DNA from 3 places in the Bacillus smithii genome. Region 2 is predicted to be linked to each of the others. Evidence: riboswitches for the same ligand, from Rfam matches in the RefSeq annotation. Region 2 holds a riboswitch; each other region holds the start of a gene.
The links. A riboswitch is a leader RNA that binds a small molecule or an ion and turns the genes downstream of it on or off. The one in region 2 is predicted to bind S-adenosylmethionine.
Positions count from the first base shown of each region.

Region 1 (8,235 bases), 100 kb from region 2:
AAGAATAAAACCATTTAGTGAATCGCTCGCTGTCTTGCGGTACAGCACCCCCAAAGCCAACCTGTGCTACAGCAAAGCACCCTCCAATCATCACCCATAAAAAAATACCCGTCCAAAACTTGTAAATTTCAAACTACCCGCTTTAAAAATGGATCAGCTAAAATAGGTCATGTCTCCAACTCCGCTGCTAAAAATGAGAATCCAATAAGATTAAAGGCCAAGAAATCAAGAGTAGTGTCCTTATAACAGAATCGATTCCGAACAAAACTTGTCTTAGAAGTTTGTCCAAATAGCCACATCGACTGTGCCTGTCAGCTGATAATGTGGTCTCACCCACAGGTTAGACTTTCAAAACTCCCGCAATGTTTTTTCCTCATTGAACGGATTCACTAAAGATGAGTGCCAGACAGTTGCGACAACTGAGCAAAACCATCTCCATCAGAACAGCTCCACCTGAAAGTTTCCACTTTTTTGTCTTTCTGCAATAGTCCCTGCTCTTTTCAAATACAGAGTCAGTACCACCATAACCAGATGGAAGAAGGTTTATTCTCCCCAATTGAAAAAAGCAAAGCGAACGCTTTGCTTTTTATGCCTCATCATCGAGCAAGCTGAAATTTTCTTGTTCCTCCTCGTGGTTTTCCGGCTCAGCAGGAGGGGTGTCCAAACCGTAATGTTCCCGAATTTTATACATGATTTCATCGCGGATCTCTGGATTTTCTTTTAAAAACTGTTTGGCATTTTCACGTCCTTGCCCTAGTCTTTCTTCATTGTAGGAATACCACGAACCGCTTTTTTGGATAATGTCGAGCTCGGAGCCGAGGTCGATAATTTCCCCTTCTTTCGATATTCCTTCACCGTACATAATATCCACATCTGCGGTGCGGAAAGGCGGCGCCACTTTATTCTTCACTACTTTAATTCTCGTTTTATTGCCGACCATTTCATTTCCTTGTTTCAGCGTCTCTGCACGGCGGACTTCCAAACGAATCGATGAATAGAATTTCAGCGCCCGTCCGCCTGGCGTCGTTTCAGGATTTCCAAACATAACGCCTACTTTTTCGCGGATTTGATTGATAAAAATGGCAATCGTTTTGGACTTGTTAATGGCTCCGGACAGTTTGCGAAGCGCCTGGGACATCAATCTCGCTTGCAAACCGACGTGGGAATCACCCATTTCTCCTTCAATCTCCGCTTTCGGAACAAGAGCTGCCACTGAGTCGATCACGATAATATCAACGGCTCCACTACGAACCAATGCTTCAGCGATTTCTAACGCTTGTTCACCGGTATCCGGCTGTGAAAGCAAAAGTTCATCAATATCGACACCCAGTTTCTGAGCATAAACGGGATCCAGCGCGTGCTCAGCGTCGATAAAAGCCGCTTGGCCACCTCGTGCTTGCACTTCAGCAATTGCATGCAAAGCTACCGTTGTTTTCCCTGAACTTTCAGGACCATAAATTTCGATGATCCGACCTCGCGGATATCCACCTACCCCCAGCGCCGCATCCAAAGCAAGAGAACCGCTTGGAACAGTAGATACGTTTCGGTCCGTTTGTTCGCCCAATTTCATAATGGATCCTTTACCAAATTGTTTTTCTATTTGCTTTAACGCCATTTCTAACGCCGCTTGACGATCATTCACTCGCTATTTCCTCCTCAAATATCAATCTATTAAAAGCATATGGTTTTCCTCATTGATTTTGGATTTTATTCAACAGTATCTTCCAGAGCTGTTTTTTTGTTAAAGCCTACTAATAATATAAATGTTTCTGAAACGATTTACAAGCAAAAATCGAACATTTATTCGTCATTATTATTTTTCAAAATACCATGTTCAGCTGATCCTAATTTTTCCAGCTATTGCTAAAATTCACACGCTCTTGTTCATAAATTGGATTGAAAGTAAAAAAAAGAGGGGGGAAAATGTCCAAGAGAGGGATTAATGGTGGATGGTCACACGAAGAGAAATTGTCTGGATCATTTTCTACTGAATATTTTAAAACAAAGCAGAATGAAAAGCAAACAAAAGAAGAAAAAGGATTGAGTCAAGTATTTGTGGGCAGTTTTTTTCTCCCTAACAATGAAAGCGGATTCACCATTTTAGGGTACTCTCTTGATAAAAAATTTGTCTTTTTTAAAATCCGGCCAACTCCTTTAAAGTCTTGTACACTGGAATATTTGCCTTACCTTTTAGGTATAGGAGATTGTCTCTTGTGACTTCACCAATTGTACTTGTCACCTTTTCTACGTAATGTTTTGGTGGATTCTTTTCCTCCTTGGTTTCTGTCCATCTTTCGACTTTCCCAAATAATGTTTTCAATGCCAGATTGTCTAGGAAAGCCACCAATCCAGTAATCATGGCACTTACGCCTTTTTCTACCCAGCTACGTCCATTTTTGAGCCTTTTTGCGAAGACACTCATCGTTCCCTCGGCACTTCCCATTGGACGCATTCCTTTGGTGTCAATACCTTGTTCTTGGAGCCACTTCCGGTAATCCCCGAGGGCTTCAGGATATTTTTCTAGTTGACGAATCAATTGGTCAAGACGTTCTTCCTGATCCTCTGTCTCTAGTGTTCCAACAGCACTGTTTAATTCCGTAAGTAGTTTCTGACTGTCATAGGACGCTAGTGCCTTTTGCATTTGGCGATAGCGAGGATGCTTACGGAATAAGCTGCGAATATCCCTTGCCACGTGGAAACGGTCAATTGAAAAGAATGCCCTGCCTTTAAAATGGTCTCGACAGGCTGTAATCCATCCGGCACCATCCCCGTTTATTACTAGCTTATGGACAGTTGGGTCATACTCGAAGTTTTCAATGAGAAAATCCTCAAACGCCTCCCAAAATGGCTGGTTCCCACGGTGAATAAAATGGCGTTTGTCTTTCAAACTTACTCGTTTTCCGTTGATTTCCCAGCCCTGATGAACCGCTGCAATTTTTTCTTCCTTGCCCCGTTTTCCTTTTCCTTGACGTTTCACATATAGGCCGTCCACTTCCACGAATAGGACAGGATAGTTTACAGGCTGTCGCTCTTTTGGGATACTTTCAATCTGTAACAGGTGTTGACGTATAGCTTCGTGACTAATCACTCGGTATCCTAAAAGTGTTTCAAGCGTGTGTTCTGCCTTTCGATAGGATGGCCCTGTAATGGCAAGCTCTAGAGCCGCTTCTTCTATCAGCGGACTAAAGGAGCCGGTCCCTTCGAATTCCAAAGAGCGATCAAGCAGATAGACATATTCACCTTTCTCCCTGTCTCGGTAGTAGTTCCGTTTCACCTTTATTTCTCCAAAAAGACTGATAATAGTGGTGATACGCTTATCGAGTAGACGATAACGCTTTTTATTTCGTTCTTCAGCAATCTGCTTGTCCATGTCCTCTAATAGTGTTTTCATGACCTTTGAGAAGGTTTCCTGTAATTGCCTCCAAACTAATTGCTCAATCTGTTTTAAATTTGGATATACTGTGTTATTCTTTTGCATGAGGGGTTACTCCTTTGTTTGTGATTTAGTTTTGGTTGACTAAGATTCTACCAAGGAGTAACCCTCTTTTTCATGTTATTTGCTTATTAACTACCGCGCTTTCGCTTGGTGGCCCCCTCATTTGTTGAGCGTTCTAACGTTCCCTCAACAAATGAGGGGGTTAAATTTTGCCCACAATAATTTTACTCATACAAGAAAAAGAGAGCAATACGCCCCCTTTTCAAATTGTTTATATTTCAAGCTTTTCAGCCGAAATGCCGGTTGCTTTTTCGATAGCTTGATTGAGATCGGCAATTAAATCTTTCGGAGATTCCAGTCCAACAGAAAGACGAATCATTTCTTCACTGACACCTGCTAATTTCAACTCATCAGCTGATAGCTGTTGATGTGTAGTGGAGGCCGGATGGATTATTAACGATTTTGCATCGCCCACATTGGCGAGATGCGACCAAAGTTGAATGTGATCAATGAGCTTTTTCCCGCTTTCTCGACCGCCTTTAATGCCAAATACCACAATAGAGCCGAAGAAATTATTTAAGTATTTTTTGGCCAATTCATGGGAAGGATGATCGCTTAAGCTAGGATGAGACACCCATTCCACTGCTGGATGCTTCAGCAAATAGTCAACAATGACTTTCGTGTTATCGTGATGTCTTGGCAAACGAAGATGCAACGTTTCTAATCCTTGCAATAGCAAAAACGCACTATGCGGGCTTAAAGATGCCCCAAAATCACGCAATAGCTGTGCGCGGAGTTTTGTTGCAAACGCAGTTCCTCCTAAATCGGCATAACGCAAACCGTGATAAGTTGGGTCCGGTTCGATAAAATCAGGGAATTTTTCATTATTCCAATCAAAGTGGCCGCCGTCTACAGCAACTCCGCCAATAACTGTTCCATGACCGCCAATCCATTTTGTTGCCGAGTGAACGACAACATCGGCTCCCCATTTGATTGGATTGGAACCATATGGTGACGCAAACGTATTGTCTACAATCAACGGAATCCCATTTTCATGGGCAATGGCCGCAACTTTTTCAACATCCAACACATTTAGACTTGGATTTCCGATGATTTCTCCGAAAAGAGCTTTTGTTCGTGGAGTGATCGCTTTTCGAAAATTTTCAGGATCTTGAGCATCGACAAATTTTACATGAATCCCATATTTAGGAAAAGTAGCAGAAAACAAATTATAAGTACCGCCGTACAATTCAGACGCTGCGACAATTTCATCTCCTGCACTCGCAACATTTAAAACGGAGAGCGCGATAGCTGCCATGCCTGAAGAAAATGCTACAGCGGCAGTACCTCCTTCAAGCGCCGCCACTCTTTTTTCAAATACATCAACAGTTGGATTGGTAATCCGGGTATAAATATTCCCTTCTTTTTTTAGTCCAAATACAGCGCTCGCGTGTTCCGTATCCGGAAACACATAAGAAGTAGTTTCATAGATCGGTACTGCACGGGCACCCGTCGCAGGATCAGGTATTTGCCCTGCATGCAATAATTTTGTGTCTTTTTCCCATTGCTCGTTTGCCATAATAAAACCTCCCGAAAAATTCGAAGATTGAAATTTCAGCGACTTATCTGAGAATAGATCCCATCCTGATGGATGAGGAACAGTAAAAGCCCTCTTCCAATAAGAAGAGGGCTTGAGTTCATCATTTCCCTTCTTATCTTCCAGATCATTTCCTGATCTGTAGGAATTAGCACCTTTTCAAGCATTGATTTCTTGAAGGTTGCCGGGCTTCTTCGGGCCTATTCCCTCCGCCACTCTTGATAAGAGTCAATTCTGTTACAATATTGAATTGTGTGGCTCTTGTTTAAAGAATAGCGCAATAAAAAAGAAAAGTCAATCATTTTCAGCAAATTACTGACAAGTTCGCAGCAAAAAATGACAACCGTATTTAGCTGTACGGTTACGAATTTGATTCCGATCCCCTGCAAGCTTCAGCAATACGGCCTTTGATTCTTTTCCTTTTTCAGAAATGCCGATCCAAACAGTTCCAGGAGGATTTTCTTCCAAAGAATCGGGTCCTGCTACTCCCGTAAAGCTGATTCCAATATCAGCGTTAAGCTTTTTCCTTACATTTTCAGCTAACTCTTTCGCACACTGCTCACTGACCGCTCCGAACGTATCAAGCGTCTTTTTTGAAACATCGACCAGATGCTCTTTCGCTTCGTTTGTATAACAAACAATCCCGCCTTTTAAAACAGCGCTTGCTCCTGCAACAGCGGTAATCATACTTTGAAACAGTCCTCCGGTCAAACTTTCAGCGCAGGCAATCGTCTTATTTTGTTGTTTCAGCTTCTGTACTAATTCAGCTGCAATCGTAGTTTGTCCATAACCGTAAAAGTATTCGCCAACACGGTTTAAAATCTCTTTTTCTACTTTGTCTATCATCTCATTAGCTGTCTCTTTTGATCGGTGCTTCGCCGTAAGTCGGATGGTCACTTCTCCGTCGCCAGCTAAAGGCGCAATGGTCGGGTTTGTTTGGTTCATAATCATATCTTCAATCTCTGTCTCCAACTGCGATTCTCCGATGCCAAAGAAACGCAATACGCGTGAAACAATGCTTTCTTGGCGATCCAAAACATTTAATATAGCCGGCCTTCCATATTTTTCGAACATCGGCTGCATTTCTTTTGGCGGCCCCGGCAAAAGCATATAAAATTTATTTTTTGATTTCACAAACATACCGGGAGCCATGCCGTTTTCATTCGGCAAAACAAGACAATCCTCTAGAACAAGAGCTTGTTTTTTGTTATTTTCCGTCATCTCACGGCCTATTTTAAGGAAATATTGACGAATTCCTTTAAACGCTTCGTCGTTCAAAACGAGTTTCTTGCCTAGATGCGCGGCAATGGTTTCTTTTGTTAAATCATCACGTGTCGGGCCAAGACCACCTGTAAAAATGATGAGATCTGCTCTTTCTTCTGCTTTTTGAATCGTTGAAAGAAGCCGATCGCTGTTATCCCCGACAACGGTTTGATAAAATACGTTGACGCCCATTTCAGCCAAATGACGAGAAAGAAATTGTGCATTCGTATTGACGATTTGGCCGAGTAGAAGTTCGGAACCAACCGAAATAATTTCAGCATTCATAAAATAGTCCTCCTCAATCATATAGAGATCCAAACAGAAAAAGGCCGCTCTTCAACAAGAACGAAAGTGCATAACCGTCTTTTTCGAGTTCTTGGATGAGCCAGCCTTTCTAGTTGTTTCATTTCATTTTACTTGGAGTTTTTAAATGCATGTGCATTTTTGGCGAAATAATCCCAGCCTGACCATAACGTGAAAAAGAGCGCTACCCAAAGGGCAAAATCCGCAAACGGAATCGAGAAATTTTCAAACAAAATATTATGAAGAAGCAACGCAGAAATCGCAATGATTTGCGTCCATGTTTTAATTTTTCCAAGCATATTGGCCGCAACTACTTCTCCTTCCCCAGCAAGTACAAGGCGAAGCCCTGTCACCGCAAACTCGCGGCTGATGATCAAAATGACGATCCAAGAAGGAGCATATCCCAATTCAACCAGTATAATAAACGCAGCCGAAACTAACAATTTGTCCGCAAGCGGATCAAGAAATTTTCCCAGGTTCGTGACCAAGTTGTACTTTCGTGCAAAATGTCCGTCAATCCAATCGGTGGTCGAGGCAAGGATAAATACAAGGGCCCCCACGAAGTGAGTCACAGGCATGGTTGTCCCTAGAATGGTGATGTTTCCCCAATTGAATGGAACAACAAGCAAAATAACGAAGATTGGAATTAAACATATACGTGATACAGTAATTTTGTTTGGTAAATTCACAAGAAGTACCCCCACTATTCCATCGAAAACAGTATCCTAAACAATTTTAATTAATTTATTGCGCCGATTTACGATTTTGAATGATGATGTCCTGGCGAACGACCTGATTTGCAGGGATTTTATATTGAACGGTTTGACCATTCACTTTAATCTCTGTCGCAGGTGCAAAACCGACCACAATTTTCGCTTGACTGTGGCCTTTCAAATCAAACGTTTGCGTTTGTCCTTTTCGAAGCAAATTAGAAAAATACGATTTTCCGCTTTCATCGGTCACTTGAATCCAGCTTTCACCCGTTGAAGCAATCGATATTTTGAAATCTTTCGCATTCGTCAATTGGTAAACCGTTTGTCGACCACTAGACTGAACAGCTTTCAACTCGGATTGATCCTTTTTGTTCGCTTCTTTTTTGTCCGTTTTAGACGTTTTTTCTTCTTTCTTCGCTTCTTTTTTCGTTTCTTTCTTCTTGCTGACGGAATTTTCCTTAACAGGCTCTACATTTTTGGATTGCTCCACTTTGACCGTATGATCATTTCCGCTTTTTTCATTTCCGCCGTCTTTTGGAATCAATGCCCATACAAGAAAAATCGCTCCGATAATAAACACAGCTACAATAATCTTCGGCAAATAATCGAAAAACTTTCCCGAAGCCCCGCCGGAAACAGTCCTTCGCGAAGACGGTTCTATCCGCGTCACTCGCTGAGGAATTTCATCTTCATGAGAGTCCGGAATTTCATTTTTATATTCATTGAAAATTTCTTCAGCATCAAGCCCTACAGCCTCCGCGTACTGCTTAATAAAGGCTCGAACATAAAATTTTCCCGGCATCAGATCATATTTTCCTTCTTCAATGCCGGCCAAATATCTTTTTTGAATCTTGGTCATTTCCTGAACGTCATCAAGGGTAAGCCCCTTCGCTTCCCTTGCTTCTTTCAAGCGGTTTCCTAGT
Region 1 is NZ_CP012024.1:1,779,867-1,788,101, forward strand. Features, by position in the region: gene recA (recombinase RecA) at 587-1,642, opposite strand; gene BSM4216_RS08385 (ISLre2 family transposase) at 2,135-3,478, opposite strand; gene BSM4216_RS08390 (O-acetylhomoserine aminocarboxypropyltransferase/cysteine synthase family protein) at 3,708-5,015, opposite strand; SAM riboswitch class I at 5,146-5,261, opposite strand; gene BSM4216_RS08395 (competence/damage-inducible protein A) at 5,346-6,581, opposite strand; gene pgsA (CDP-diacylglycerol--glycerol-3-phosphate 3-phosphatidyltransferase) at 6,710-7,288, opposite strand; gene BSM4216_RS08405 (helix-turn-helix domain-containing protein) at 7,344-8,235, opposite strand, start outside.
Region 1: linked by a shared signal. The riboswitch ahead of BSM4216_RS08390 (O-acetylhomoserine aminocarboxypropyltransferase/cysteine synthase family protein) and the one ahead of BSM4216_RS07910 (phosphoadenylyl-sulfate reductase) in region 2 are both predicted to bind S-adenosylmethionine.

Region 2 (8,235 bases):
AAATGAAGAAATCAATACGATCATCCATGCCATTGGAGCCGGCGTCGGTCCTGATTTTTCTGTAGAAGACTCCAATTATGACAAAGTTATTATTATGACGGATGCCGATACGGACGGAGCGCATATTCAAGTACTTCTTCTCACGTTCTTTTATCGCTATATGAGGCCATTAATTGAAGCGGGAAAAGTATTTATCGCGCTTCCTCCTTTGTACAAGGTCAGCAAAGGAACGGGGAAAAAAGAGATAGTGGAATACGCATGGACGGAAAAGGAATTGCAGGCGGCCATTAAAAAAGTCGGCAAAGGCTATATGATTCAGCGCTATAAAGGGCTAGGCGAAATGAATGCGGACCAGCTGTGGGAAACGACTATGAATCCCGAAACAAGAACGCTCGTCCGGGTTCGAATCGATGATGCCGCCCGGGCGGAACGGCGAGTGACGACCTTGATGGGAGATAAAGTAGAGCCGCGTCGCAAATGGATTGAAAATCATGTGGCGTTTGGCCTTGAAGAAGATGTGAGTCTTCTGGAAAATGAAAATCTGTCCCATCGAGAGGAGGTTGAATAGTCGATGGCAATGGAAGAACGTTTTCAAGATTTACCACTTGAGGAAGTGTTGGGCGACCGTTTTGGCCGGTACAGCAAATACATCATTCAAGATCGGGCGCTGCCGGATGCCCGCGATGGTTTAAAGCCTGTACAAAGGCGCATATTGTACGCAATGCTGGTCGATGGCAATACTCATGACAAAGCTTTTCGAAAATCTGCTAAAACGGTAGGTAATGTCATTGGCAATTACCACCCGCACGGTGATTCCTCTGTTTACGAAGCCATGGTCAGGATGAGCCAAGACTGGAAATTGCGGAACCTGCTGATCGAAATGCAAGGAAACAACGGAAGCATCGACGGCGACCCTCCGGCTGCAATGCGTTATACAGAAGCGAGACTGTCCGCGATCGCATCAGAGCTGCTGAGGGACATTGATAAAAAAACAGTTGATTTTGTGCCTAATTTTGATGATACCGCATATGAACCGACCGTCCTCCCGGCAAGATTTCCAAATTTGCTTGTGAACGGTTCTACGGGTATTTCGGCTGGATATGCGACGGAAATACCGCCTCATCATTTAGGAGAAATTATTGACGGTGTCATTATGCGAATGGATCAACCTGATTGCACCGTAGACGATTTGATGAAGGTCATTAAGGGTCCTGATTTCCCGACCGGGGGCATTATACAAGGAATTGACGGAATCAAAAAAGCATATGAAACAGGAAAAGGAAAAATTGTGATACGCGGTAAAACGGAAATAGAAACGATTCGCGGCGGGCGCAAACAAATTGTGGTAACTGAAATTCCGTTTGATGTCAATAAAGCGAATCTTGTCAAACGGATTGAAGAGTTTCGTATTGACAAAAAAGTGGAAGGAATCGCCGAAGTCCGGGATGAAACCGATCGAACGGGCATGCGGATCGTCATTGAATTGAAAAAAGAAGCAAATGCAGAAGGAATTCTGAACTATTTGTATAAAAATAGCGATCTGCAAATTGCGTACCACTTCAACATGGTGGCGATTCATGAGCGCCGGCCGAAACTGATGAGTTTGCCTGCCCTGTTGGACGCTTATATCGCCCATCAAAAAGAAGTGGTCACGAACCGTTCAAAATACGATTTGCAAAAAGCGAAGGAAAGACAACATATTGTAGAAGGATTAATCAAAGCGCTGTCCATACTCGATGAAGTGATTGCGGTGATTAGAGGATCCAAAGACAAAAAAGACGCAAAGCTGAATTTAATGAATCGATTTGAATTCTCTGAACCGCAAGCAGAAGCGATCGTTTCCCTTCAACTGTACCGCCTTACCAATACGGATGTCACTGCTTTGCAAAAAGAAGCGGAAGATTTGAAAAAGAAAATCGCTGAATTGACGGCCATATTGGAAAGCGAAAAGAAACTATTGTCCGTTATTAAAAAGGAATTAATCGAAATGAAAAAGCGGTATGGGGATGAAAGACGGACGACCATTGAAAAAGAAATAGAAGAAATAAAAATCAATCCTGAAGTGACCGTTGCTATTGAAGACGTCATGGTAACCGTTACGAAAGAAGGATATATTAAGAGAACAAGTCTTCGTTCCTACTCGGCTTCAAGCGGTGCCGATTTGGCGATGAAAGATTCAGATCGGTTGCTGTTCCAAGCGGAATTGAGCACCACCGATGTGCTGCTATTGTTCACTAACAAAGGGAATTATTTGTATATTCCTGTACACGAATTGCCTGATATTCGCTGGAAAGAAATGGGGCAGCATATTGCCAACCTGATCGCCATAGGAAAAGACGAAAAGATCATTCAAGCCATTGCGGTCCAAAATTTTGAGGAAAAGGGCTATCTTCTCTTTTTCACGAAAAACGGCATGACCAAAAAATCTGAACTGTCTCAGTATAAAGCACAGCGCTATTCACGTCCGCTTGTGGCCATTAATTTAAAAGATAATGATGAAGTAATCGATGTGTTTTTAACAAACGGCCAAATGGATGTGTTCATTGCTACAAGGTTGGGATATGGGCTATGGTTTGAAGAAGAAGAAATTAATACCGTAGGACCAAGAGCGGCCGGAGTAAAAGGCATCAATTTAAAAGAAGATGATTATGTGGTCAGAGGAAAAGTATTCGTCCGAGGAGAACAGCCTTATATTTTTGTGGCAACCCAGCGCGGAGCTGTGAAAAAAATGAAATTGAATGAAATGGAAAAAATGTCCAGAGCTAAACGGGGTCTTGTTTTATTAAGAGAATTAAAATCCCATCCGCACCGAATTGCGTATTTAGATCTCACCGACAATGACTCCATCGTTTATTTGCGAACGGAAAAAGGAGTCGTAGAAACGGTTTCCCTTTCCGGATTAAGAGAGAATGACCGCTACTCAAATGGCAATTTTGCCATTGACGAATCAGAAAGCGGTACAGTCATAGAAGGATGGACAGAAAAACCGTCCGGTACAGAGTAAAGGATTTTTCTACGGCGAGATATATGTATAAGCAATGCTGTAAAACAAAAGTAGAAGGATCTCCCATCAAAAAGATTTTGATGGGAGATTTTTTTTGCACAATAATTCATTTGTATTGTTTTGAACAAATCATCAGACAAACAATATGGGTATTTATATCCATTTTTTAAAACATGTCGCTCTTTTTCGGATCACTTCCATGAAGGTACTACTTTTTAATGCCAAACCGTTTTCCACCGTAAAATCTTCAAACGCCCCATCAAGAAGTTAATCCTTTCAAGCAATGGATGTGGCAAAACAATGACTCCAATGCAGGAAATACAATGCCCCAAATTTAAGAAGGAAGAAAAATTTCATTTCAGCAAAGAGTTGTTCTCTTTAAATTTTTTCTTGCTGCCTATGAGTTTATTTATACGAAAAGGTAAAATGATTCTACAAATTTTATAAATTCCTATAAATTCCTATCAAAAAACTGCGGAAAAATTCGTTGACTTTTAGTAACTTTCTGATAAAATAAAAAGCAATTAAACTTATCAAGAACGACGGAGGGACCTGGCCCAATGAAGTCTGGCAACCTGCCTTGAAAAGAAGGTAAGGTGCCAATTCCAGCAAAATGGTATCCATTTTGGGAGATAAGGTATGTATGATATGGTACCTATTGATTCTTTCCTGAAATGGAAAGATTTTTTCATTTTACCATCAGCCTCTAAACAGGAACACCAATGAGTGGTATAGAAAGAAGGGGTATTTTGAGCGAATTATTTACGTTTGACACGTGGGATCATTATCAACTACCGGAATTTGATGAAAAGAGTGAAACAAAAGGGGCATTAGAAGTTCTGGAATGGGCCTATGACCATTATGGAGAAAAAATTGTCTATTCGTGCAGTTTTGGAATAGAAGGAAGTGTACTTGTGGACTTGATTTATAAAATCAATCCAAAAGCGACCGTCGTTTTCTTAGACACAGGACTGCACTTTCAAGAAACATACGAAACCATTGATAAAGCGAGAGAACGTTATCCGGAACTGAACATCGTCATGCAAAAGCCGGAATTAACGCTGCAGCAGCAAAGCGAACAATACGGTGAAGAATTATGGAAAAAAGATCCGAATTTGTGCTGCCATCTACGCAAAATTGTTCCGCTAAAAAGTGTTCTCGAACCTGTTGAAGCATGGATCTCAGGCTTGAGAAGGGAACAATCAGAAACAAGAAAACACACGAATTACATAAACCTTGATAAAAAGTTTGGCAAAATTAAAATTTGTCCATTAATTCATTGGACGTGGAAAGAAATTTGGCGGTATGCGTATAATGAAGAACTGCCTTACCATCCTTTGCACGATCAAGGATATCCAAGCATCGGATGCCAGCCTTGCACCTCTCCTGTATTTGATTTAGAGGATTTACGGGCCGGAAGATGGAAAGGCACCGGAAAAACGGAATGCGGTTTACATCTGCCCTCTTAAAATCACTAAACCAAGTAGACTGATTAAATATATAAAATAAGGAGGATCCTCTACATGACCGAAATAAAACCGCACGGAGGAGTTCTAATTCAAGCGTACAATCCAGAATATCCATTCGAAGGCATTGAAAAAGAAATTGAGCTGGATGCCACTGCTTTAAGCGATCTTGAATTAATCGCGACAGGAGCCTATAGTCCTTTAACAGGATTCCTAGAAGAAAAAGATTACAACAGCGTAGTCGAAACGATGAGGCTCTCCAACGGCATTGTTTGGAGCATCCCCATTACACTGCCGGTCACAAAAGAAAAAGCAGCCGATCTACAAATCGGGGAACAGGTTCGGCTTACTTTTGACTGTGCTACATATGGTGTGATCACCATTAAAGATATTTATGAACCAGATCAACAAAAAGAGGCGGAATTGGTTTACAAAACAACGGAACTAGCCCATCCGGGTGTGAAAAAAATGTTCAGCCGCGGAAATGTTTATGTAGGAGGTCCTATTGTTCTAGTCAAAAGAATTAAAAGAACGCAATTTAGCGAATTTTATTTTGACCCGGCAGAAACGAGAAGAATTTTCGCAGAAAAAGGCTGGAAAAAAGTCGTCGGCTTTCAAACCAGAAATCCGGTTCATCGGGCGCATGAATATATTCAGAAATCAGCTCTTGAAATTGTGGACGGCCTCTTTTTAAATCCGCTTGTCGGGGAAACAAAAGCAGACGACATCCCTGCTGATGTCCGGATGGAAAGCTACCAAGTACTTTTGAAAAATTATTACCCTGAAGACCGTGTGTTTTTAGCCGTATTCCCGGCAGCCATGCGCTACGCCGGCCCAAGGGAAGCTGTATTCCACGCGATGGTGCGAAAAAATTATGGCTGCACGCATTTTATCGTCGGGAGAGACCATGCAGGAGTCGGAAATTATTACGGTACGTATGACGCTCAAAAAATATTTGATCAATTTACTCGGGAGGAAATTGATATTACTCTCTTATTCTTTGAACATAGTTTTTACTGTACGAAATGTGAAAGCATGGCGTCTACGAAAACTTGCCCGCATGGAAAAGAACACCATGTCATATTATCAGGAACAAAAGTAAGGGAAATGCTCCGCAATGGAGAAGTGCCGCCTAGCACTTTTAGCCGCAAGGAAGTAGTGGAAGTTTTAATTAAAGGCTTAAAAGAAAAAGCGCCGGTTCATCAATAAAAAAGCGCTAGTGCTTCTAAAACCAGCCGTTGACTTCTTAAATAGGGAGTTGGCGGCGGGTTCAATCAAAAAGTATTAATAGATCTCAACACTACTTGTATAAAGCTTTTATAAATGAGTCAGCAAAAAGGGGAATATAGAATGGCACAAAATATTGTATGGCATGAACCATCTTTGCAAAAAGAGGAACGCCGGAAACGGAATGGGCATCACAGCGCTGTATTCTGGTTTACAGGGCTGTCGGGATCAGGAAAATCCACGATCGCCAACCGCGTCGCCAAAAAACTTCATGAATTAGGGGTGCAGACTTATGTGTTAGATGGGGACAATATCCGCCACGGTTTAAACAAAGACCTCGGATTTTCGGAACAAGATCGCAAAGAAAACATTCGCCGAATTGGAGAAGTCGCCAAATTATTTGTAGATAGTGGGCAAATGGTATTTACTGCTTTTATTTCCCCATTTCGTGAAGATCGTGAAACGGTCAGAAAATTGCTCGAAGAAGATGAATTTATTGAAGTGTATGTCAAATGTCCCCTCAGCCAATGCGAAGAACGTGATCCAAAAGGACTTTATAAAAAGGCGCGTAAAGGAGAGATTTCAGATTTCACAGGTATCTCTTCTCCCTATGAAGAGCCTGAATCGCCTGAAATCGTATTGGAGACCGATCGGTTTTCAATCGAAGAATGCGCGGAACAGCTTTTGTCCTATATAAAAGAAAGAAATTGGATCTAAAGGAGGAGGAATTTCTATGAGTTATGAAAAAGTGTGGAAGGATAATCCCAAATTGAATAAGGATGAACTTCGGAAACTGGAAAAAGACGGTTTGGAAATTTTTAATGATATTCCATACTATGCGGAACACGGTTTCTCATCCATTCCAAAAGAAGAATGGGGTGCATTTAAATGGGCGGGGCTTTATTTGCAACGTCCGAAAGAAGACGGCTATTTTATGATGAGGGTAAAAGTGCCGACTGGAATACTAAACAATGAACAGTTAGAAACTTTGGCGGGCATTGCAAAAGATTTTGGACGAAACTTTTTTGATATTACAACTCGCCAAGCCGTCCAATTTCATTGGTTGAGAATTGAAAACATTCCGGAAATTTTTGATCGCTTGAATAAAGTGGGATTGACCAGCACTTTCGCCTGCGGTGATGTTCCTCGGAATATTCTCGGAAATCCGTTGGCAGGCATTGATAAAGACGAAGTATTGGATACTCGTCCGATCGTTCAAGAAATACATGAATTTCTGACCGGCAACGAAGATTTTTCCAACCTGCCTCGAAAGTTTAAAATTTCAATCAACGCTAATGTTTATAATTCCGGACAAGCAGAAATCAATGACTGTGCATTCGTTCCAGCCAAAAAAGTCATCGACGGAGAGGAAAAGATAGGGTTCCATCTAAAAGTTGGCGGCGGGTTGTCCGCGGTGCCAAAACTAGCTGTTCCACTCGATATCTTTGTACTGCCTGAAAAAGTAAAAGATGTTGTAAAAGGCGTTCTGACCATTTTCCGTGATTACGGTTATCGGGAAAGACGAAATCATGCACGCTTGAAATTTTTAGTGGCGGATTGGGGTCCGGAAAAATTCAAAGAAAAATTGTTAGAACTTACCGGTCCGCTTCCTGAAGCAGGAACTGATCTGACAAAAGGATGGAATGCCAGCTATTTGTACGGAGTTCATCCACAAAAACAAGAAGGACTGCATTACGTCGGTTTGAATATTCCAGTGGGCAGACTGCAAGTAGAAGATGCATTGGAATTGGCTCGGCTGGCGAAAAAATATGGAAACGGAGAAGTCCGGACATGTGGTTCGCAAAATTTGATTATTGCCAATGTTCCGACTGAAAATGTAGATGCTTTGCTTAAAGAACCTATTCTGGAGAAATTCTCGATACGTCCACCGCGATTCACCGCTTATGCCATTTCATGCACAGGCATTGAATTTTGTAATTTAGCTTTGACTGAGACAAAAGAAAGAATGAGACGGCTTGCCGCATTTCTTGACAAGGAAGTGGATGTGGATGTTCCGGTTCGCATCAATATGGTGGGCTGCCCTAACTCTTGCGGCCAGCGGCAAATTGCTGATATCGGCTTGCAAGGAGTTTTAATGAAAAATAAAGAAAAGAAAATGGTGCAAGCATTTGAAATCAATGTGGGCGGAACATTGTTGAATGGCGGCCAATTTAACCAAAAATTAAAAGGAAGAATCGACGGCGAACATCTGCCGTTTGTATTAAAAGAATTCTTAACCTATTTCAGCAAGACCAAATTGGAAGGCGAAACGTTTTTTGAATACTTCAAACGAGTGGGAATAGAACCACTTCAAGAAGAGTTGGATCGTATATTAAGCAATTTGGCCTTAACAGCTTGACAAGAAAGAGGAAAACTATGACTCTATATCGTTTTGAAGTCATCACAGAGGATCAGCAAATGATACCTGTCATCATTGCGGCTGACAATGACGAACGGGCATTTGAATTAGTTGAAATAGAATTGGAAAAATTTTATTTAACCTTACCGCCCATTGAAGAAATTGTGTTATATGAAAAA
Region 2 is NZ_CP012024.1:1,675,224-1,683,458, reverse strand. Features, by position in the region: gene parE (DNA topoisomerase IV subunit B) at 1-568, shown strand, start outside; gene parC (DNA topoisomerase IV subunit A) at 572-3,004, shown strand; SAM riboswitch class I at 3,532-3,643, shown strand; gene BSM4216_RS07910 (phosphoadenylyl-sulfate reductase) at 3,727-4,473, shown strand; gene sat (sulfate adenylyltransferase) at 4,528-5,679, shown strand; gene cysC (adenylyl-sulfate kinase) at 5,821-6,414, shown strand; gene BSM4216_RS07895 (nitrite/sulfite reductase) at 6,431-8,056, shown strand; gene BSM4216_RS07890 (DUF3906 family protein) at 8,074-8,235, shown strand, end outside.

Region 3 (5,836 bases), 1.3 Mb from region 2:
GCAAGGCATGTACGCGAATCCATTCCGGAAAACGAATGTCGTAGCAAATCACACCGGCACATAATGTATTTTCAAGTGTAAATAATCCTGGTGTATCTCCGGATCGCAAATAAAGATGTTCATCCATCAGTTGGAAAAGATGCAGTTTGCTGTATTCGCCTACAATATCGCCGTTTCGATCGGCCACGTACATCGTATTCGTCGTTCCATCATTTGTTTTTTTGGCGATGGAACCGGCGACAATGTGGATGCGATGACGACGCGCAAGCTCACTAATGAATGCTTTTGTTTCTTCGCCTTCCTTATCCGCAATTTCATCCAGACGCGTTAAATCATAGCCCGTTGTCCATAATTCCGGAAGAACGATGATGTCAGGGTGTTGAGCGGCTATTTTTTCTACTTCGTTTTGAACAAGCTGTCGATTTTCCAGCGGAGCGCCAAAAGCAATATCCAGTTGAAGACAAGCAATTTTGAATGTCATAATCATTCACCTCAAAAAATTTTGACTTTACAATTTGATTTTTACGATATATGATGTTTGACTAGAATTTCAAGAAAATTTTGAGTAGGTGTAAACGATGAAACATTTCGCACAATCGGAACTGCTGCAGAAACTGCCAAAACAGTTTTTTGCGTCTCTTGTCGCCAAAGTGGAAAACGTGAAAGCCCAAGGACATGATGTCATTAACCTCGGTCAAGGGAATCCGGATCAGCCGACGCCATCCCATATTGTGGAGGCGATGCAAAAGGCAGTCGCCAATCCCCGTTATCATAAATATTCGCCGTTCCGCGGCTATTCGTTTTTTAAAGAAGCGGTCGCGGCCTTTTATGAACGTGAATATGGGGTGAAACTGGATCCGGAAAAAGAAGTGGCGGTTTTATTTGGAGGAAAAGCAGGACTTGTGGAAATTCCGACCTGTTTGCTGAATCCGGGTGATCTTGTTCTCGTTCCTGATCCGGGATATCCGGATTATTGGTCGGGTGTCGCTTTGGCACAAGCCGAAATGGCGATGATGCCGCTTCGCGCTCAAAACCATTTTTTGCCGGATTACAACGAAGTCTCAAAGGACGTGGCAGAAAAAGCAAAATTAATGTTTTTAAACTATCCAAATAACCCTACCGGAGCGGCGGCATCGAAAGAATTTTTTATGGATACCGTTTCGTTTGCCGCAAAACACGATATTTGCGTCGTGCATGATTTCGCCTACGGGGCAATCGGATTTGACGGCAAAAAACCGGTCAGTTTCCTCCAAGCAGAAGGGGCTAAAGACGTCGGCATAGAAATATATACGTTCTCGAAAACCTTTAATATGGCCGGCTGGCGAGTGGGAGCCGCAGTTGGAAATGAAAGTGTCATCGCAGCGATTAACTTGCTTCAAGACCATTTATACGTCAGCTTGTTTGGTGCGATTCAAGAGGCAGCGGCTTGTGCGCTTCTTTCTTCACAAGAGAGCGTGAAAAAGCTTGTTTCGCTATACGAGTCGAGACGGAATACGTTTATTCGTGCTCTTTCGCAAATCGGTTGGGATGTCACGCCTCCTGCTGGCTCATTTTTTGCGTGGCTTCCTGTACCGAACGGCTGGACATCAGAGCAATTTTCTGATTTTCTACTCGAGAAAGCGCATGTGGCGGTTGCTCCTGGAATCGGATTTGGAAAACACGGAGAAGGGTATGTGCGCGTCGGTTTATTAACGAGGGAAGAACGGCTGGAAGAAGCTGTCCAACGTATTGCGAAGCTTGGTCTTTTCCATGTCGCAAAAAAATGATTGACACCGATAAAAATTCCTGTCATAATACAAATCAAATTTACCGATACTAAGAAAATTTTGAAAAGTCAATACATGATTCAAGCATTCTTATCAAGAGCAGGTGGAGGGACGAGCCCTATGAAGCCCGGCAACCGACTTAACAATCGTTAAGCACGGTGCTAATTCTTGCAGCGATATGCTGAGAGATAAGAAGAGTGTGAACCTCTAGCCTCTTCTTATGAAGAGGTTTTTTTATTGAACTTAGAAAGAGGGATGAACATGAGCCAAGTCATTGCCACCTATCTTATTCACGATGAGAAAGATTTGGAGAAAAAAGCAGAAGGAATTGCTCTTGGCCTCACGGTTGGTTCTTGGACCAATTTGCCGCAGCTGCAAAAAGAACAATTGCAGAAGCATAAAGGAGAAGTCGAGAGCGTCACACCGTTGGAAGAGGACGAGCGAGTCAATGAGTATCTGGGCAAACGTGTGAAGCGAGGACTTGTCCGCATTGCGTATCCAAGCCTCAATTTCAGCGCCGATTTACCGGCGATTTTAACAACCGTATTCGGCAAGCTGTCGCTCGATGGCGAAGTGAAACTGGTCGATCTTGCTTTTTCTGAAGAATTAAAAAAACAGTTTCCCGGTCCGCGCTTCGGAATAGACGGAATTCGCCAAAAAGTCGGCGCCGATCATCGTCCGCTTCTCATGAGTATTTTTAAAGGAGTCATCGGGCGTGATTTAGATTATTTGTCGGAGCAGTTAAAACAACAAGCCCTCGGCGGAGTCGATCTCGTGAAAGACGACGAAATTTTGTTCGAAAACGACTTAACTCCGTTTGAAAAGCGAATCGCCAACGGGAAAGCCGTGCTGAACGACGTATACGAAAAAACAGGAAAGAAAACGTTGTATGCGGTCAATTTAACGGGCAAAACATTCGAGTTAAAAGAAAAAGCAAAACGCGCGGCGGAAATCGGTGCCGATGTGATTCTTTTTAACGTGTTCGCTTATGGATTAGACGTATTGCAAGGCTTGCGCGAAGATGAAGACATTGCCATTCCGATTATGGCCCATCCAGCTGTCAGCGGTGCACTTACACCATCAGAGTTTTATGGCATCAAAAGCCCGCTCTTGCTTGGAAAATTGCTTCGATTAGCCGGAGCCGATTTTGCTCTTTTCCCATCGCCATATGGAAGCGTCGCCCTTGATCGAAGTGAAGCGCTCGGCATTGCCGACGAGTTGACGAAAGAAGATGAGCATTGGAAACGATCTTTCCCGGTTCCATCTGCGGGTATCCATCCAGGTCTAGTGCCGCTTTTAATTCGCGATTTTGGAATCGATAGCGTCATTAATGCCGGCGGCGGAATACACGGCCATCCGGATGGAGCTGAAGGCGGCGGAAAAGCATTCCGTGCAGCGATTGAGGCCGTGCTGGCAGGAAAAACTCTGGAAGAAGCTGCCAAAGACCATAAAGAGTTGAAAAAAGCTATTGATTTATGGGGCGCGCACGAGGTGGCAGTATGACAAAACCAATCATTTTTTGCGATTTCGACGGAACCATTACCACCCAAGATAATATCGCTGCGATTATGAAACAGTTTGCTCCTCCGGAATGGGAAATGCTAAAAGACGATATATTGGCGGAGCGGCTGACCGTTCAAGAAGGTGTCGGAAACATGTTTTCCCTCCTTTCTTCCGAATTGAAAGAAGAGATTACGGACTACGTTTTACAAACGGCCCGTATTCGCGACGGCTTTCGGGAATTTGTCGATTTTACAAGACAACACGACATTCCGCTCTATGTAGTGAGCGGCGGCATTGATTTTTTCGTCTATCCGATTCTGGAAGGGCTTATCGAAAAAGAACGCATTTTTTGCAACGGTTCAGATTTTAGCAATGAAACCATTCAAATTGTTTGGCCTTATTCGTGTGATGAACATTGCCAAAACGGTTGCGGCTGTTGCAAGCCGTCGCTGCTGCGGAAGCACTCAAAACCGGATGGATTCCATATCGTCATAGGAGATTCCATTACGGATTTAGCTGTGGCAAAATTAGCGGACCATGTCATTGCTCGCGACTTTTTACTGGAAAAGTGCAAGAAACTAGGCATTTCCCATTCACCGTTCAACACGTTTTTTGATGTAGTGGAGGTGTTTGTGAAGCTGGAGGTGGGAGCATGAGTGAACTTGAGAAAAAATGGAAGGAACTTGCCGATGTGAAAGCGGAGTTGGCCGAGCGCGATTGGTTTTTTGCAACAAGCGGGAACTTATCGATTAAAGTTTCCGATGATCCTCTCCACTTTCTTGTTACCGCGAGCGGAAAAGATAAACGAAAGCAAACCGATGAAGACTTCCTTCTCGTAGATGCGCTTGGCCATCCGGCTGAAGAGACCCATTTAAAACCTTCAGCGGAAACGCTTTTGCATGTGGAAATTTATAACAGAACCAATGCAGGCTGCGGCCTCCATGTCCATACCATCGATAATAATGTCATTTCTGAATTATACGGTGACATTGGAGAAGTGGAATTTAGCAATCAAGAAATTATAAAAGCGTTCGGACTTTGGGAAGAAGACGCTGTGATTCGCATTCCAATCATCAAAAATCACGCTCATATTCCAACGCTGGCGAAAGAATTCGCCCGGCATGTGCATGACGATGCAGGCGCCGTCCTCATTCGCAATCACGGCATTACCGTATGGGGGCGCACCGCATTTGAAGCGAAAAAATATTTGGAAGCATATGAATTTTTATTCAGTTATCATATCAAATTAAGGTGCCTGACCCCACTTTCGCTTTAAAGCACAAAAGGGATAAGCAAAAATAAAGGAGGAAGAAAAATGGCAACGATTCGTTTACATGAAACAAATGAAAGAATTACAAAGGAAGAAGAAGTAATCCAATTTTTAGACGAGCAAGGCGTTATTTACGAAAAATGGGATATTACCAAACTCCCGGAACATTTGCGTGAGAAATATTTGCTTACGGAAGAAGAAAAAAATGAAATTTTAGAAACGTTTAAAGAGGAAATTGCGGATATTTCCGAACGTCGCGGCTATAAAGCGCAAGATGTCATTTCTTTATCTGAAAATACACCGAACTTGGATGAATTGCTCACAAATTTCAAGCGTGAACACCATCACACAGATGACGAAGTCCGCTTTATTGTCAGCGGCCACGGAATCTTTGTGATTCAAGGAAAAGACGGAAAGTTTTTTGACGTCGAGTTAGAGCCGAGCGATTTAATTTCCGTTCCCGAAAATACGCGCCACTATTTTACACTGCAAGAAGATCGTCGCGTTGTCGCCATACGCATTTTTGTCACAACTGAAGGCTGGGTGCCGATTTACGAAAAAGAAGAAACCAACGCCTAATATCCCCTCACCCCTCTTCTACTAAATCAGAAGAGGGGTGTTGTTATGAATTAACAGTGACAAAGCCCTCGACATTCTAGTAAAAGGCATTTCTTATATTTCAATCGAAATAGGAAAAAGCGACTATCCATATTACTTAGCAAAAGATATTTACTCTCCACTGCTTCCCCTTGTACTATCTATTTTTTACCAATACAACTTTCTATTGAACCCCTTGCCATCATTAAAAAAAGCAATTCATCACATGCAAAAATCGCGAAATCAAATCATTAACTTGGTAAAAAAGGAACAAACGTTCGTAATAATCTATGAAAAAAAATAAACACGTGATATAATAGAAATACAATAGCTACGGGAAAAGCTCAAGGGTGGTCGGCATTTTACCCCTAAAAGAGAGGGGGTGATGCCGATGACGGTATTTCAAGCATTGATGTTTGCACTCACTTTCGCAAGTCTCATTGTTTCGATACTGTCATATCACCAAAGAAAATAATCCACCCTTGAGTTAACGAGACCGGGTGGATTATGGATTCTTTCTGCCTTGTCGATCCCCCTTGAAGGGAACCGTCTATTGTATAGTCGAAGGTGTTGCTGCACCTTCATTTTTTATTATCATATGGAATTACTCAATACTATTATACATGATGAGCATAAGTGTTGTAAATTATATCTCTTCTGAATGCTGTTCGCTGCAGCGAGACTCCTCTTTTTTCATGTT
Region 3 is NZ_CP012024.1:3,025,871-3,031,706, forward strand. Features, by position in the region: gene BSM4216_RS14140 (carbon-nitrogen family hydrolase) at 1-481, opposite strand, end outside; gene BSM4216_RS14145 (pyridoxal phosphate-dependent aminotransferase) at 579-1,766, shown strand; SAM riboswitch class I at 1,854-1,961, shown strand; gene mtnW (2,3-diketo-5-methylthiopentyl-1-phosphate enolase) at 2,028-3,269, shown strand; gene mtnX (2-hydroxy-3-keto-5-methylthiopentenyl-1-phosphate phosphatase) at 3,266-3,925, shown strand; gene BSM4216_RS14160 (methylthioribulose 1-phosphate dehydratase) at 3,922-4,545, shown strand; gene BSM4216_RS14165 (1,2-dihydroxy-3-keto-5-methylthiopentene dioxygenase) at 4,585-5,118, shown strand.
Region 3: linked by a shared signal. The riboswitch ahead of mtnW (2,3-diketo-5-methylthiopentyl-1-phosphate enolase) and the one ahead of BSM4216_RS07910 (phosphoadenylyl-sulfate reductase) in region 2 are both predicted to bind S-adenosylmethionine.